3 regions of the Oricola indica genome follow, and region 3 is predicted to be linked to each of the others. Evidence: predicted binding sites of a transcription regulator. Region 3 holds the regulator's gene; each other region holds the start of a gene.

Evidence for each region. The regulator LexA, encoded in region 3, represses DNA repair genes until DNA is damaged. The targets are predictions, from matches to a motif close to TGTTCNNNNTGTGTTCNG.
Region 1: the regulator LexA is predicted to act here: its motif matches at 1,857-1,874, upstream of ACQK2M_RS19930 (glycosyl transferase family 2).
Region 2: the regulator LexA is predicted to act here: its motif matches at 2,120-2,137, upstream of ACQK2M_RS04680 (helicase-related protein).

Annotation. Positions count from the first base shown of each region.
Region 1 is NZ_OZ245747.1:3,996,608-4,001,001, reverse strand. It holds gene ACQK2M_RS19940 (ribonuclease HII) at 1-462, opposite strand, end outside; gene ACQK2M_RS19935 (PA0069 family radical SAM protein) at 630-1,793, opposite strand; gene ACQK2M_RS19930 (glycosyl transferase family 2) at 1,936-2,463, shown strand; gene moaB (molybdenum cofactor biosynthesis protein B) at 2,460-3,017, opposite strand; gene ACQK2M_RS19920 (4-(cytidine 5'-diphospho)-2-C-methyl-D-erythritol kinase) at 3,014-3,913, opposite strand; gene ACQK2M_RS19915 (tetratricopeptide repeat protein) at 3,943-4,394, opposite strand, start outside.
Region 2 is NZ_OZ245747.1:899,763-904,156, reverse strand. It holds gene argH (argininosuccinate lyase) at 1-999, opposite strand, end outside; gene tlpA (thiol:disulfide interchange protein TlpA) at 998-1,687, shown strand; gene ACQK2M_RS04680 (helicase-related protein) at 2,294-4,394, shown strand, end outside.
Region 3 is NZ_OZ245747.1:3,041,255-3,045,648, forward strand. It holds gene trpC (indole-3-glycerol phosphate synthase TrpC) at 1-157, shown strand, start outside; gene moaC (cyclic pyranopterin monophosphate synthase MoaC) at 159-656, shown strand; gene glp (gephyrin-like molybdotransferase Glp) at 653-1,867, shown strand; gene lexA (transcriptional repressor LexA) at 1,964-2,683, shown strand; gene ACQK2M_RS15240 (ComEC/Rec2 family competence protein) at 2,686-4,394, opposite strand, start outside.

The sequences.
Region 1 (4,394 bases), 960 kb from region 3:
GATTACTGCGCGCGGCGGGGCGCGAAACGTCAGGCCGGGTGGAATGTCACGCCCGTCGAACAGCGCGCTGTCGGCCGTGAGCGCCAGGCTCGTGACAGCTGTATGCATCGCGGCGAGGCTCGCCCGCAGGATATTGCTCGCATCGATCGAACTTGAACAGCGGCTAGATACGCTGACCGCAAGGGCCTTCTGCATGATTTCGTCATACAGACGGTCTCGGTCGCGTGCGGTCAGTTTCTTGGAGTCGTTCAGCCCGTCCGGTACGTCCTCCGGGTCGAGGATGACCGCCGCCGCGACGACCGGCCCCGCCAACGGGCCTCGTCCGGCTTCGTCGGCGCCGGCCACATATCGGTGGCCATCGTTCCAGTAGGCTGTCTCGATTCGAAAATCCGGCACCGGCGGCAGGTCGATGCCATCGAGCGGAAGCAGGAGAGAACCGGGAGGCGTGTTCGTGGTGGTCATGGTGCGGCGACACATACCACGAAACTCTGTCACGCTCTCCCGATTCCCTTTGCCTTGACCCCGTTGTGCACTGGATCCGGGCGGGGTGGATCAGGCAGGCATCGGTTCGGGGTCACACTGTCGGGCGGGCCGGGGGATGGAGAGGGGACGTCGGCCCGACCGACAGATTACAGGAGACTGAGTTGCTCACTCTCCGGTTTCGGTGGCTCGAACAGGTCGGTGCGCAGTTTCAGGCGGGTGCTGTTCAGCCCGAGACGCTTGCTCGCCAGTTCGAAGCGGCGGGCGATCTGCCAGGCATAGGGGCCGGTCCCGCGCATGCGCTTTCCCCACTCGGCGTCGTAATCCTTGCCGCCGCGCATCGAGCGAATCAGCGACAGGACGTGCCGGTAACGTTCCGGGTAATGGCGCAACAGCCATTCCTTGAAGACGGGCGCCACTTCCAGCGGCAGGCGTAAAAGCACGTAGCCAGCCTCGCGCGCGCCCATACCGGCGACGGCATCCAGGATCTTCTCGATTTCATGGTCGTTGAGCCCCGGGATGATCGGCGCGAGCATCGCCGATGTGGGAATGCCCTGATCCGTGAGAATGCGGATCGCCTCTAGCCGCTTCGACGGTGTCGAAGCCCGAGGTTCCATCGTGCGCGCCAGCCTTCGATCCATGGTGGTCACCGAAAGCGCCACCTTGGCGAGGCCCTTTTCGGCCATCCGCGACAGTATGTCCGCGTCGCGGGTAACCAGATGCGACTTGGTGACGAGGCTGACGGGGTGATTGTGCCGCTCGAGGACCTCGAGGATGGAGCGCATGAGCATCCAGTCGCGCTCGATCGGCTGGTAGGGATCGGTGTTGGTGCCGATGGCGATCGATTTCACCTTGTAGCCCGGCTTCGTGATCTCCTTTTCCAGGAGCTTGGCCGCGTCCGGTTTGGCGAACAGTTTCGCCTCGAAATCGATGCCCGCCGACAACCCCATATAGGCATGGGTCGGCCGTGCGAAGCAGTAGACGCAGCCATGCTCGCAACCGCGATAGGGATTGATCGACCTGTCGAAGGAAATGTCCGGCGAGGTGTTGCGCGTGATGATCGTGCGCGCATGCTCGGTCTGCACTTCCGTCTTGAAGGGCGGCAAATCCTCGAAACTGTTCCAGCCATCGTCGAAGACGTTTCGGGAAAGGGGCTCGAACCGTCCCGACGGATTGACCGCGCTCGCCCGGCCGCGCGTCCGGTGCTCGTGTTCGCGCAATCCGGACCGCGCGATCAACCGATTCGCGTTGTCGGTGCCCTGTTCGGCCGAACCCGAAAATGCCGTCCTGTCTGCTGCTGCAATCACGTCCATCTCATGTCTCCCGGAGGGTCATGGAATCGCTTTGTTCGATGACTTTATTCCTATTCGCAAAAAGAGAACAATACAAGAACAAAATTCGGATCGCTTGCATTTCGGCCGCGACAGGTTCTAAGCAGGCGGCACTGGGGGAACGATGGTCACAATCCTTTTTTTCACGCACAATCAGGCACATCTGCTGGCGCATTCGCTGGCGCCTTTGGTGCATGACGCGATCGAGGGGCACATCTCGGAAGTGATCGTCGTCGATGCCGCATCGACCGATTCCACAGCGTCCATCGCGGATGCCGCCGGGTGCAACGCGGTCGAGGCGGGGACGCCTCTGCGTGACATCGTTTCCGGCGCACGCGGCGACTGGCTGATCGTGATCGAGCCGGGCGCCCGGCTGGCGGATGGATGGAACGGAGCCGTGATGGATCACATCATGCGGCCCGATGCTTCCGCCGCATGTTTCACGCCGGCGAAAGCCGGCAATTGGCTGTCGCGGGTGTTCTTCCCGATCACGGGCAGGCGCGGTCCGCTGTCACGTGGATTACTGATCTCGAAAACCCAGGCGCTGGCCAATCTTGCTGACGGGGCGGTAAACGCCGAGGATCTCGTGCGCGGTCTGGCGCTGCGGCCACTCAAGTCGGAAATCGCGATGCCGCCTAAGCCGAAAGCCTAGGCGGACTTTCCGCCGCCGCGCCGCAAGTGCTCGTCGAGGCGCGGCATGATCTCCACGAAATTGCAGGGCATGTGGCGATAGTCGAACTGCGGCTCCAGAATACCGTCCCAGGCGTCCTTGCACGCTCCCGGCGACCCCGGCAACACGAAGACGAAGGTCTGGTGCATCAGTCCGGCTGTCGCCCGCGACTGGATGGTGGATGTGCCGATCTTGTCGTAGGAGATACGGTGAAACAGGGCGGAAAATCCGTCCATGCGTTTCTCGAAAAGCGGTTCCAGCGCTTCCGGCGTCACGTCGCGGCCGGTGAAACCGGTCCCGCCCGTGGTGATGATCGCCTCGATATCAGGGCTGTAGGCCCAGTCCGAAACCTTGCCGGCTATCGTGTCGAGGTCGTCTGTGACAATGGCGCGGTCCACAAGGATGTGGCCGGCCTTTTCGATACGTGCCGCAAGCGTCGCTCCCGACTTGTCGTCCTCCAGAGACCGTGTGTCGGAAACCGTCAGTACGGCGATGCGCACCGGTATGAAGGGGCGGCTTTCGTCGATGCGGCTCATGCGCCTTCTCTCCCTGAGGGGCCAGTCCTGCCCGTCTTGATCCACCAATCCGGGTGGTCGCGCAAGAGACGTGACGCCGCATCGCGTGCTGTATCGCCGTCTGGATAGATTGCAAAACAGGTCGCTCCGGAGCCGGACATGCGCGCCAGAAGAGGGTCTGTCGCGTCCAGCGCAACAAGGCAGTCTCCAATGGCCGGCGTCAGCCGGACGGACGGCGCTTCGAGGTCGTTGCGTGTTTCGCGCGCGAGCCAATCCGCAAGACCATGCGGTCCGGACGCAATATTGGCTTGCGGAAGGGGAGCGTTGTCTTTGCGATCCAGCGCCTTGAAGACTGCCGGCGTGGATATGTGGCGGCGCGGATTGACGAGCAGGATGTCCAGCGCCGGCATGCCGGAAAGCGGCTCCAGGTCCTCACCGATTCCGCGTGCGACAAGGGGCATTGACGCCAGGCACATCGGCACGTCGGCCCCCAGGCGCACTGCGTGGTCCCTAATCGTTTGTTCGAGGTGATCCAGGCGCCACAAGGCCGACAGGGCGCGCAATGTCGCCGCCGCGTCGGCGGACCCTCCGCCGATACCGGAGCCGGTCGGCAGGTTCTTTTCCAGCCGCACATTGACGGATGGGGCCGCCATTCCGGCCTTGTCTGCGATGTCGCGCAGGAAATCGCGTGCCCGGATCACCAGATTGCTGGATGGATCCTCTCCGGCGAGCGCCGAGGCTTCCGAGCCCTCGACAACGAAACCGTCCTTTTCCGCAAGCGCAACCGCAATACGGTCGTGGATATCCGCGAAAACGGCGAGCGTTTCGATCAGGTGATAGCCGTCCGGGCGTTGGCCCGTAACGTGCAGGGCGAGATTGATCTTCGCCGGCGCGTCAATCCAGACTGGTTCACCCATGACGTCAGGCGGACAAGAGAATGGTGTTGTCAGCCGCCATTGCCGGTATTGGGAGAAGCGGCGGTCTTGCCCATCGCACCATCGTCGATACGACTCTCAGCGATCTGCGGTTCGCCGCCCGGCGTTTTGCTGGAGGCCAGTTTCGCTTCGATATGCGCGGCATCCGCGGGTTCGATCTCCATGCCGAGCGCCTGCTCCCACTGATAGGTGGCCTCCAGCTTCCGGCCGACGCGCCAATAGGCATCACCGAGGTGATCGTTGATCGTGGCGTCGCGGGGGCGCAGATCGGTTGCCTTTTCCAGTTCGGTGACCGCTTCCTCGAAGCGTCCGAGCCGGTAATAGACCCATCCGAGGGAGTCGACGATATAGCCGTCGCGCGGCCGCCGCTCGACCGCCTTGCGGATCATCTCGAGCCCTTCGTCGAGATTGATGTTCATGTCGATCCAGGAATAGCCGAGATAGTTGAGCACATCCGGCTGAT
Region 2 (4,394 bases), 2.1 Mb from region 3:
GTCTTCCTGCATGTCCTTCGAATAGGCGAGCGGCAGGCCCTTCATCACCGTCAGAAGCGACACGAGGTCGCCATTGATGCGCCCGGTCTTGGCGCGCACCAGCTCGGCGGCGTCGGGATTCTTCTTCTGCGGCATGATGGACGAGCCGGTCGAGAACGCATCCGACAGCGTGACGAAGCCGAATTGCGGCGTCGACCAGATCACGATTTCCTCGGCGAAGCGCGAAAGATGCGTGGCGCAGATCGAGGCGGCGGCCATGTATTCCAGCGCGAAATCGCGGTCGGACACCGTGTCGATGGAATTGCGCGTCGGCGCGGCAAAGCCGAGCGCCTTCGCCGTCTGGTGACGGTCGATGGGAAAGCCAGTGCCGGCCAGCGCCGCCGCGCCAAGCGGACACTCGTTCATGCGTTCGAGGCAATCCGCCATCCGCGACCGGTCGCGCGAGAACATCTCGACATAGGCCATCAGGTGATGGCCGAAGGTGACCGGCTGCGCCGTCTGGAGATGGGTGAAGCCCGGCATCACGGTCGCGCGGTGTTCCTCGGCGCGGGTCAAAAGCGTCTCGACAAGGCTCTTGAGAAGCCCGGCCGCCTTTTCGGCCTCGCCGCGCACCCACATGCGAAAATCGAGCGCGACCTGGTCGTTGCGGGACCGCGCGGTGTGCAACCGCCCGGCCGTCGGACCGATCAGCTCGGACAGGCGGGCCTCGATATTCATGTGGATGTCTTCGAGCTTGCGCGAGAAGGCGAATTCGCCGGACTCGATCTCTGACCGGATCGTGTTCAGGCCGTGAACGATCTTGTCGCGATCCTCCGCCGAAATTATGTGACAGTCGGCGAGCATGGTGGCATGCGCGATCGATCCGTCGATATCCTGGGCGTAGAGCTTGCGGTCGTAACCGATGGAGGCGTTGATCTCCTCCATGATTGCCGCCGGGCCGGACGCGAAACGTCCGCCCCACATCTGATTGGAAGCGCTTTTTTTGGTATCGTCGGACATGAACGAAAAAATCCCGGAAACGAGTGACGGAAAGTCGGCGGAGAGCCGTCCCTCCATCCTGAAAATCGCGGCAATCGCGGTCGCGATAGGGGCGATCGCCGGCGCGGGCGGGATATACGCCACCGGAATGCTCTCTGGCAATGCCGGCGGGACCGGGACGGCCTGTGCCGCCGCGATCGAGACCGGCGCATCGCTGAAACCGCTCCTGACCGGCGAGGTCGCGGCAATGGCGCCGCGAACGCAGGCCAACGATCTTTCCGGGCTGACATTCAATGACGGAGACGGCAACGCGATCACGCTCGCCGATACGGGCGGCAAGCCCCGCCTCGTCAATCTCTGGGCGACGTGGTGCGCGCCATGCCGCGCCGAGATGCCGGCGCTCGACGCATTGCAGGCCGAGAAGGGCGGCGATGATTTCGAGGTCGTGGCGATATCCGTCGATGGCGGTGACGACGCCAAGCCGCGCGCCTTCTTCGAGGAGATCGGCATCGAGACGCTCGGCTTCTACCACGATCCGACCATCGGGGCCTTCAATACGATGAAAAAGGAAGGTCTCGCCTTCGGATTGCCGGTCACGGTGCTGGTCGATTCGCAAAATTGCGTCGTCGCCAACATGAACGGCCCGGCCGAATGGGCGAGCGAAGACGCCTATCGCCTGATCGACGCCGTTAAGGCAAAAAGCGAATGATCGGGCCGCGCCGAACCGCCAAAGGTTAACAGCAGGCGACACAAGCACCCCGCCTCGCCGCGATGAATCGTTAAAGTTGTGCCCATCGCGACAGCGGACACGCTATATGTGGTGAGAACAAAACGGGAAATCATCGGAAACAGCGATTCGTCGCCGATTCGTTCCGCCTCGGTTCCGTTTCTTAACGGAAACTTACCGGGAGGTTAACCCGCATGGTTAACAAGACATGAAGAAAGTCGATTAAATTCAATTCGTTAACGAGCATCGCAATTGGCGGCACAGGGGCTTTCGCCAAGTGTTAACAAACCGGACCGGAACACCTCGAATGACTCACGCAATGATTCACGTACTGGTAGGGACGGGTCACTGCGCCACCACATCTGGTAGGGAACAAAGCTGCAACCTATGACAGTCACCGATTCGTCGCCGATTCGTTCCAGACTCGTTCTGGTTGTTAATTTCCACAACCCTGGAGCGGTAGAACCCATGCATTTTCGCGTGATTTTCGCCCTGTAATTGCCGAAACGGCGTGCTAAACGCGGAGTCAGCTCTCCGGGACGCTCATCAGCGCCGGAATCCCCGGACTCGAACTTCAAGACAGAGTCAATGCCTCCCGATTTTTTTGACGGCCATACGGTCAAGGCGGTACTCGGCCCCACCAATACCGGCAAGACCCACTACGCCATCGAGCGCATGGTCGCCCATTCGAGCGGCGTCATCGGTCTGCCGTTGCGCCTGCTCGCACGCGAGGTCTATGGCCGCGTCGCCCAGAAGGTCGGGGCGGGCCAGGTCGCGCTGATCACCGGCGAGGAAAAGATCGTGCCGCCCAAGGCGCGTTACTCGGTCTGCACCGTCGAGGCGATGCCGTCGCAGACCGACGTGGCCTTCGTCGCCATCGACGAGGTTCAGCTGGCCGGCGATCTCGAACGGGGTCACATCTTCACCGACCGCATCCTCAACCTGCGCGGCCGCGAGGAAACGCTGCTGCTCGGCGCGGGAACCATGACCGGCATCCTGCGCGCCCTGATACCCGGCATCGATATCGTTTCGCGCCCGCGCCTGTCCCACCTCGCCTATGCGGGCTCGAAGAAGATCACGCGTCTTCCCCGCCGTTCGGCGATCGTCGCCTTCTCCGCCGACGAGGTCTACGCCATCGCCGAACTGATCCGCCGCCAGCGCGGCGGTGCGGCGGTCGTGATGGGCGCGCTGAGCCCGCGCACGCGCAACGCCCAGGTCGAACTCTACCAGAATGGCGACGTGGAATACCTCGTCGCCACAGACGCCATCGGCATGGGCCTCAACCTGGATGTCGACCATGTCGCCTTCGCACAATTGCGCAAATTCGACGGCTATGCGTTTCGCGATCTGAACCCCGCCGAGATGGGCCAGATCGCCGGCCGCGCCGGCCGCCACATGCGCGACGGCACATTCGGCGTGTCGGGCCACGCCCACCCGCTCGACGACGAGACGGTGAAGCGCATCGAGGGCCACGAGTTCGACCCCGTGAAGGTCCTGCAGTGGCGCTCGCGCGAACTGGACTTCGGGTCGATCGCCGATTTGCTCCGCTCGCTGGAAGTGCCGCCGGAGACACCTGGCCTGACCAAGGCGCTGCCGGCGGTCGATCAGCGGGCGCTCGACTTCCTGTCGCGCGACGCGACCGTCGCCGACACATGCCGGGGCCGCGACGAGGTCTCGCTTTTGTGGGACGCCTGCGTCCTGCCCGACTATCGCAAGATCGCGCCGGCCCAGCATGCCGATATCATTTCACAGATTTTCCTCGATTTGGTCCGGCGCGGCCATGTCGACGAGGACTATATGGCCGAGCAGGTGCTTCGCGCCGACCGCGCCGACGGCGAGATCGACACGCTGTCGGCGCGAATCGCGCAAATCCGCACCTGGACCTATGTCGCCAACAGGCCCGGATGGCTTGCCGATCCGCTACACTGGCAGGAAAAGACGCGCGCCATCGAGGACAAGCTGTCCGACGCGTTGCATGACAGGTTGACGAAACGCTTCGTAGACCGCAGGACATCCGTGCTCATGAAGCGGTTGCGAGAGAACGTGACAATGGAAGCAGAAATAAGCCCTAGCGGCGATGTAACTGTCGAAGGCCATCATATCGGCCAACTGGACGGATTCCGTTTTTCAGCGGACAAATCCGCCGAGGGCGAGGATGCGAAGGCCGTCAAGGCAGCCGCCGCGAAGGCGCTCGCAACCGAGTTCGAGGCGCGCGCCGATCGCTTTGCCGCGGCGGGCAATTCCGATTTCGCCCTCGGTTCCGATGGCGTGCTGCGCTGGCTCGGCCAGCCGGTCGGAACGCTGACGTCGGGCGAGGAATGGCTGAAGCCCCGCCTCGTCTTGCTGGCCGACGAACAATTGACCGGCCCGGCGCGCGACAAGGTCGCCGCCCGCGCCGAGCGTTTCGTCGGACATCACATCGAGACGCATCTGAAGCCGCTGGTCGATCTCGGCCGCGCTGACGAACTGTCCGGGATCGCGCGCGGCATCGGGTTCCGCCTGATCGAGAATTACGGCATCGTTCCGCGCCGCGAGATCGCCGACGAGATCAAATCGCTCGACCAGGACGGCCGCGCCGCGCTGCGCCGCTATGGCGCGCGTTTCGGATTCTACCACATCTTCGTTCCGTCACTCGTCAAACCGGCGCCCGCCGGCCTTCTGACCCTGCTCTGGGCCTTGCAGAACGACG
Region 3 (4,394 bases):
AAGCGGCATTGTCACGCATGAGGATTGCCTGCGCCTTGAGCGATCAGGCATCTCGGCCTTCCTGGTCGGCGAAAGCCTCATGCGCCAGGACGACGTCACCGCCGCGACACGGCTCCTGCTGACCGGCGAAGCCTGCGCTAAACGGAAATCAGCCTGAGATGGCCGAAAGGGAAGCCGGCTCGCTGACTCATCTGGGCGCTGACGGTGCGGCCAACATGGTCGATGTCGCCAGCAAGGACGACACGGTGCGCGAAGCCGTCGCCGAAGGCCATGTCAGCATGACCGCCGAGACACTGGATGCGATTCTTTCGGGCAACGCCAAGAAGGGCGATGTCGTCTCGGTGGCGCGGATCGCGGGGATCATGGCGGCCAAGAAGACGCATGAACTCATCCCGCTTTGCCACCCCCTCATGCTGTCCAAGGTTTCGGTCGAGATAGAACCGGACCCCGCCCTGCCCGGATTTCGCGTCGAGGCGCTGGCGCGGCTGACCGGCAAGACCGGCGTCGAGATGGAAGCACTGACCGCGGTCTCCGTCGCCTGCCTGACGATCTACGACATGGCGAAAGCCATCGACAAGGGCATGGAGATCGGACCTGTCCGGCTGGTCTCCAAGACCGGGGGCAAGTCGGGCGAATGGACCCGGAGCGCACCTTGAGTGGACCCTTGATTCCCGTCGCGGAGGCTCGTGAACGGCTGCTGGCGGATGCCGCGCCGCTCGGTAGCGAGACTGTCGCGCTGAACGACGCCCACGGGCGCGTTCTTGCGGCCGACATCACGGCGCGTCGCACCCAGCCGCCGCAGGCCGTTTCCGCCATGGATGGCTATGCGGTGCGCGCTTCCGATATCGCGAATTCACCTGCCGATCTCGACCTGATCGGCGAAGCGGCTGCAGGTCATCCCTTTGAAGGCAAGGTCGGTGCGGGCCAGACCGTGCGGATCTTCACCGGAAGCGTCGTGCCCGGCGGCGCCGACACGGTGATGTTGCAGGAAAACGCGACCGTTCTCGCCGATGGCCGTATCCGCTCGAACCAGAGCGAACCGGCAGGACGCCATATTCGCGCCGCCGGCCTCGACTTCAAGCAGGGGCAATCCGTGCTTCCGGCCGGAAAGATGATCGATACCGGGGCGCTTTGCCTCGCGGCGGCGGCCAATCATCCTGAATTGCCTGTCATTCGAAAACCGCGCGTTGGCATTCTCGCGACCGGCGATGAATTGCTGCTGCCCGGCTCAGTGCCCGGTCCGGGCCAGATCATCGCATCGAACTCATACGGCGTCGCGGCGCTTGCGCGCGAAGCCGGCGGCGATGCCATCGATCTCGGCATCGTCGCGGATCGGGAAGCGGATCTTGCCGACAGGCTGGACCGCGCGGTCGCCGATGAGCTCGATATACTGGTGACCCTTGGCGGCGCATCTGTCGGCGATCATGACCTCGTCCAGAAGGTATTCGTCGCACGCGGGATGGAACTCGACTTCTGGCGGATCGCCATGCGCCCGGGCAAGCCGCTGATGTTCGGCCGTCTCGGTGACATGCGCATTCTCGGCCTGCCGGGCAATCCTGTCTCGGCAATGGTCTGCGCCATCCTGTTTCTCCGGCCGCTTCTCGAAAAGCTCGGAGGGCGGAATTTCGCGCAACGGCGCGTGCCGGCGGTTCTCGATGCGCCGATGCGCGAGAACGACCGCCGCGAGGATTATGTGCGCGCGGCGACATACCGCGCCGAATCAGGTGAACTCCACGTCACCCCCTTCCCCGTTCAGGATTCCTCGATGATCAGCACTTTTGCGCGCTCCGACGCGCTGATCATACGACCGCCGCACGCGGCTTCGGCGGCCATTGGCGACACGGTGGAAATATTGGAGCTTAAATAGCCCGGCGCTTAAACGATTGTTAAACGCTTGCAGAACACATATGGAACAGATAATGTCCGTTCTGTGTTTGTTTATATTTGATTCTGCGAGGGCGCGATGCTGACACGCAAACAACTCGATCTCCTGATGTTCATCAATGAGCGTCTGAAGGAGTCCGGCGTGCCGCCATCCTTCGACGAAATGAAGGAAGCGCTGAACCTCGCCTCGAAGTCCGGAATTCACCGCCTGATCACCGCGCTGGAAGAGCGCGGGTTTATTCGCAGGCTTCCGAATCGCGCTCGTGCTCTGGAGGTAATCCGGCTGCCCGACAGCCTGACGCCCGGCGCGGGTCAACGGCGTGGTTTTTCGCCCAGTGTCATCCAGGGAAGTCTTGGGAGACCAGCGCCGGAACCGAAGCCGGCTCCGCGACCCGTCAAAGCAAATGATGCGGACGGCCCGATCCCGATCCCCGTCATGGGCAAGATCGCGGCCGGCGTGCCGATTTCCGCCATCGAACACCAGACGCGCTCGATTTCGCTTCCGCCGGACATGATTGGCGCAGGCGAGCATTACGCGCTTGAGGTCGAGGGCGATTCGATGATCGAGGCCGGTATCTTCAGCGGCGATACGGCGATCATCAAGAAGAGCGATACCGCCAATGCGGGCGACATAATCGTGGCACTCGTGGACGACGAGGAAGCGACGCTGAAACGTTTCCGCCGCAAGGGCGCCTCGATCGCGCTCGAAGCGGCGAATCCGGCCTACGAGACCCGTATCTTCGGACCCGACCGCGTTCGCGTGCAGGGTCGGCTCGTCGGTCTCATTCGCCGCTACTGACGCTATCGCCGATCGGCAAGGTCGCGTGCGGCACGCGAATAGCGGCGGTGATCCAGCCATGGCCTGACGGGTCCTGGAAGCGCATGCGTGATCTTGACTTGGCCACCGGGCGCGAGACGGATTTCAGCCGTTCCATTCAAGGCCAGCGTTTGCGCGGAAAGAACGGGCGTGCCGTCGGCGCAGGTTTTTGGCGACGGCGCCTTGGCGAAGATCACCAGATCGTATTCGCGGCATAGCGTTTCGAGGCTCGAACCGGACATCCTCAAGTCTTCGAAGGCCGCCGATACATAGCCAATTCGCGCGGGCGCACGCGCATTGCCGGCCTGTGCGCTGCAGATCGTCTTATCGCATGTCATGACCGCAGACTCGTCGGGTTTGATGAAATCGGTCGCCCGATAGGCCTGCTGCCACAACTCCATCGTGAAAGCGTTCGGACGTTCCCGATTGGTATGCAGGCGGACGGCATCTGCCTGCGCCTGGATCAACGCAAACTGGCGACCGTCTTCGGACATGACAGCGACCGGAGGCGACGTAGCGGACCAGACGATGAACCCTGCCCCGAAGAACGGCAGCGACAGCCATCGCAGGCGGGTCGTCAGCAGGCACAGTATCACAAGTCCCAATGACAGCAGTCCAAGCGCCGCGGCCGGCATCTGTCCGGTCGCAAGCGGCGGATGCATAGCCGCGACACGTTCGGCGATGGCGATTACCAGCCCCACCGCCCATGCCATCGCCTTGAAGAGGTAGACATGCAGGCCGAACGGCATGACGACCATGGCGGCGACCGCAAGCGGCATGACCAGGATTGTCACGACGGGCATGGCGGCCAGATTTGCGAGCAAGCCATAGGGCGCGACCCGCCCGAAATGATAGGATGCGAACAGTCCAGTCGCGGCCCCGGCGACCAGCGATGTCACGGCTATTCCGAACGCATAGCGCGACAGGGTGACAAGACCGGCGATGAACGGTCCCCTCTCCGTTCGTTCCGTTTGCCGCCTCTCGCGCCTGTTGGTCCAATCCTGCCAGCCGCCATAGACAGCAATCAGCGCTGCGGTTGCGGCAAACGACATCTGGAACCCGGGACCCGTCACCTCATGCGGTGCGATTGCCATGACAAGCAGGCCCGCCAGTGCCAGATTGCGCATGGTCACGGCGTTCCGGTCGAATGTCAGCGCCAACAGCATGATGGCGAGCATTGCGAAAGAGCGTTGGGTGGCGACGCCGGCGCCTGCGAGGAACAGGTAGAACCCCGTAGCGGCAAGCGCACCGGCTGCCGCATATTTCTTCACGGGGCGGCGTGCCGACCACTCGGGAGCGAAGGCGAACCCGAGCCGCAGCGTCGCCATCACCGTTGCCGCGACAAGCGCCATGTGGAGGCCGGAAATCGACAGGATGTGAGCCAGCCCGGAGACGCGGAGCGCTTCGGTCACGCTTTCCGGAATACCGGACTTGTTTCCCGTCACAAGAGCCGCGGCGACGGCGCCTTCCCGTCCCGGTGCGGATCGCTGGATCTCCCGGCTGATCGCAAGGCGCGCACGCTCGACAGCCGTTGCGAGGCTTTTCATGCCCCATGATTGCGCCGGTATTTCAATCGGATCAGGATGGCCGAGAAAGAAGCCGTTGGCGCCGAGGCCGTCGTAAAAGGCATGGAAACCGAAATCGTAGCCACCAGGATGGAAAGGGCCGGAGGGCGACGTCAGTCGGACGAGCC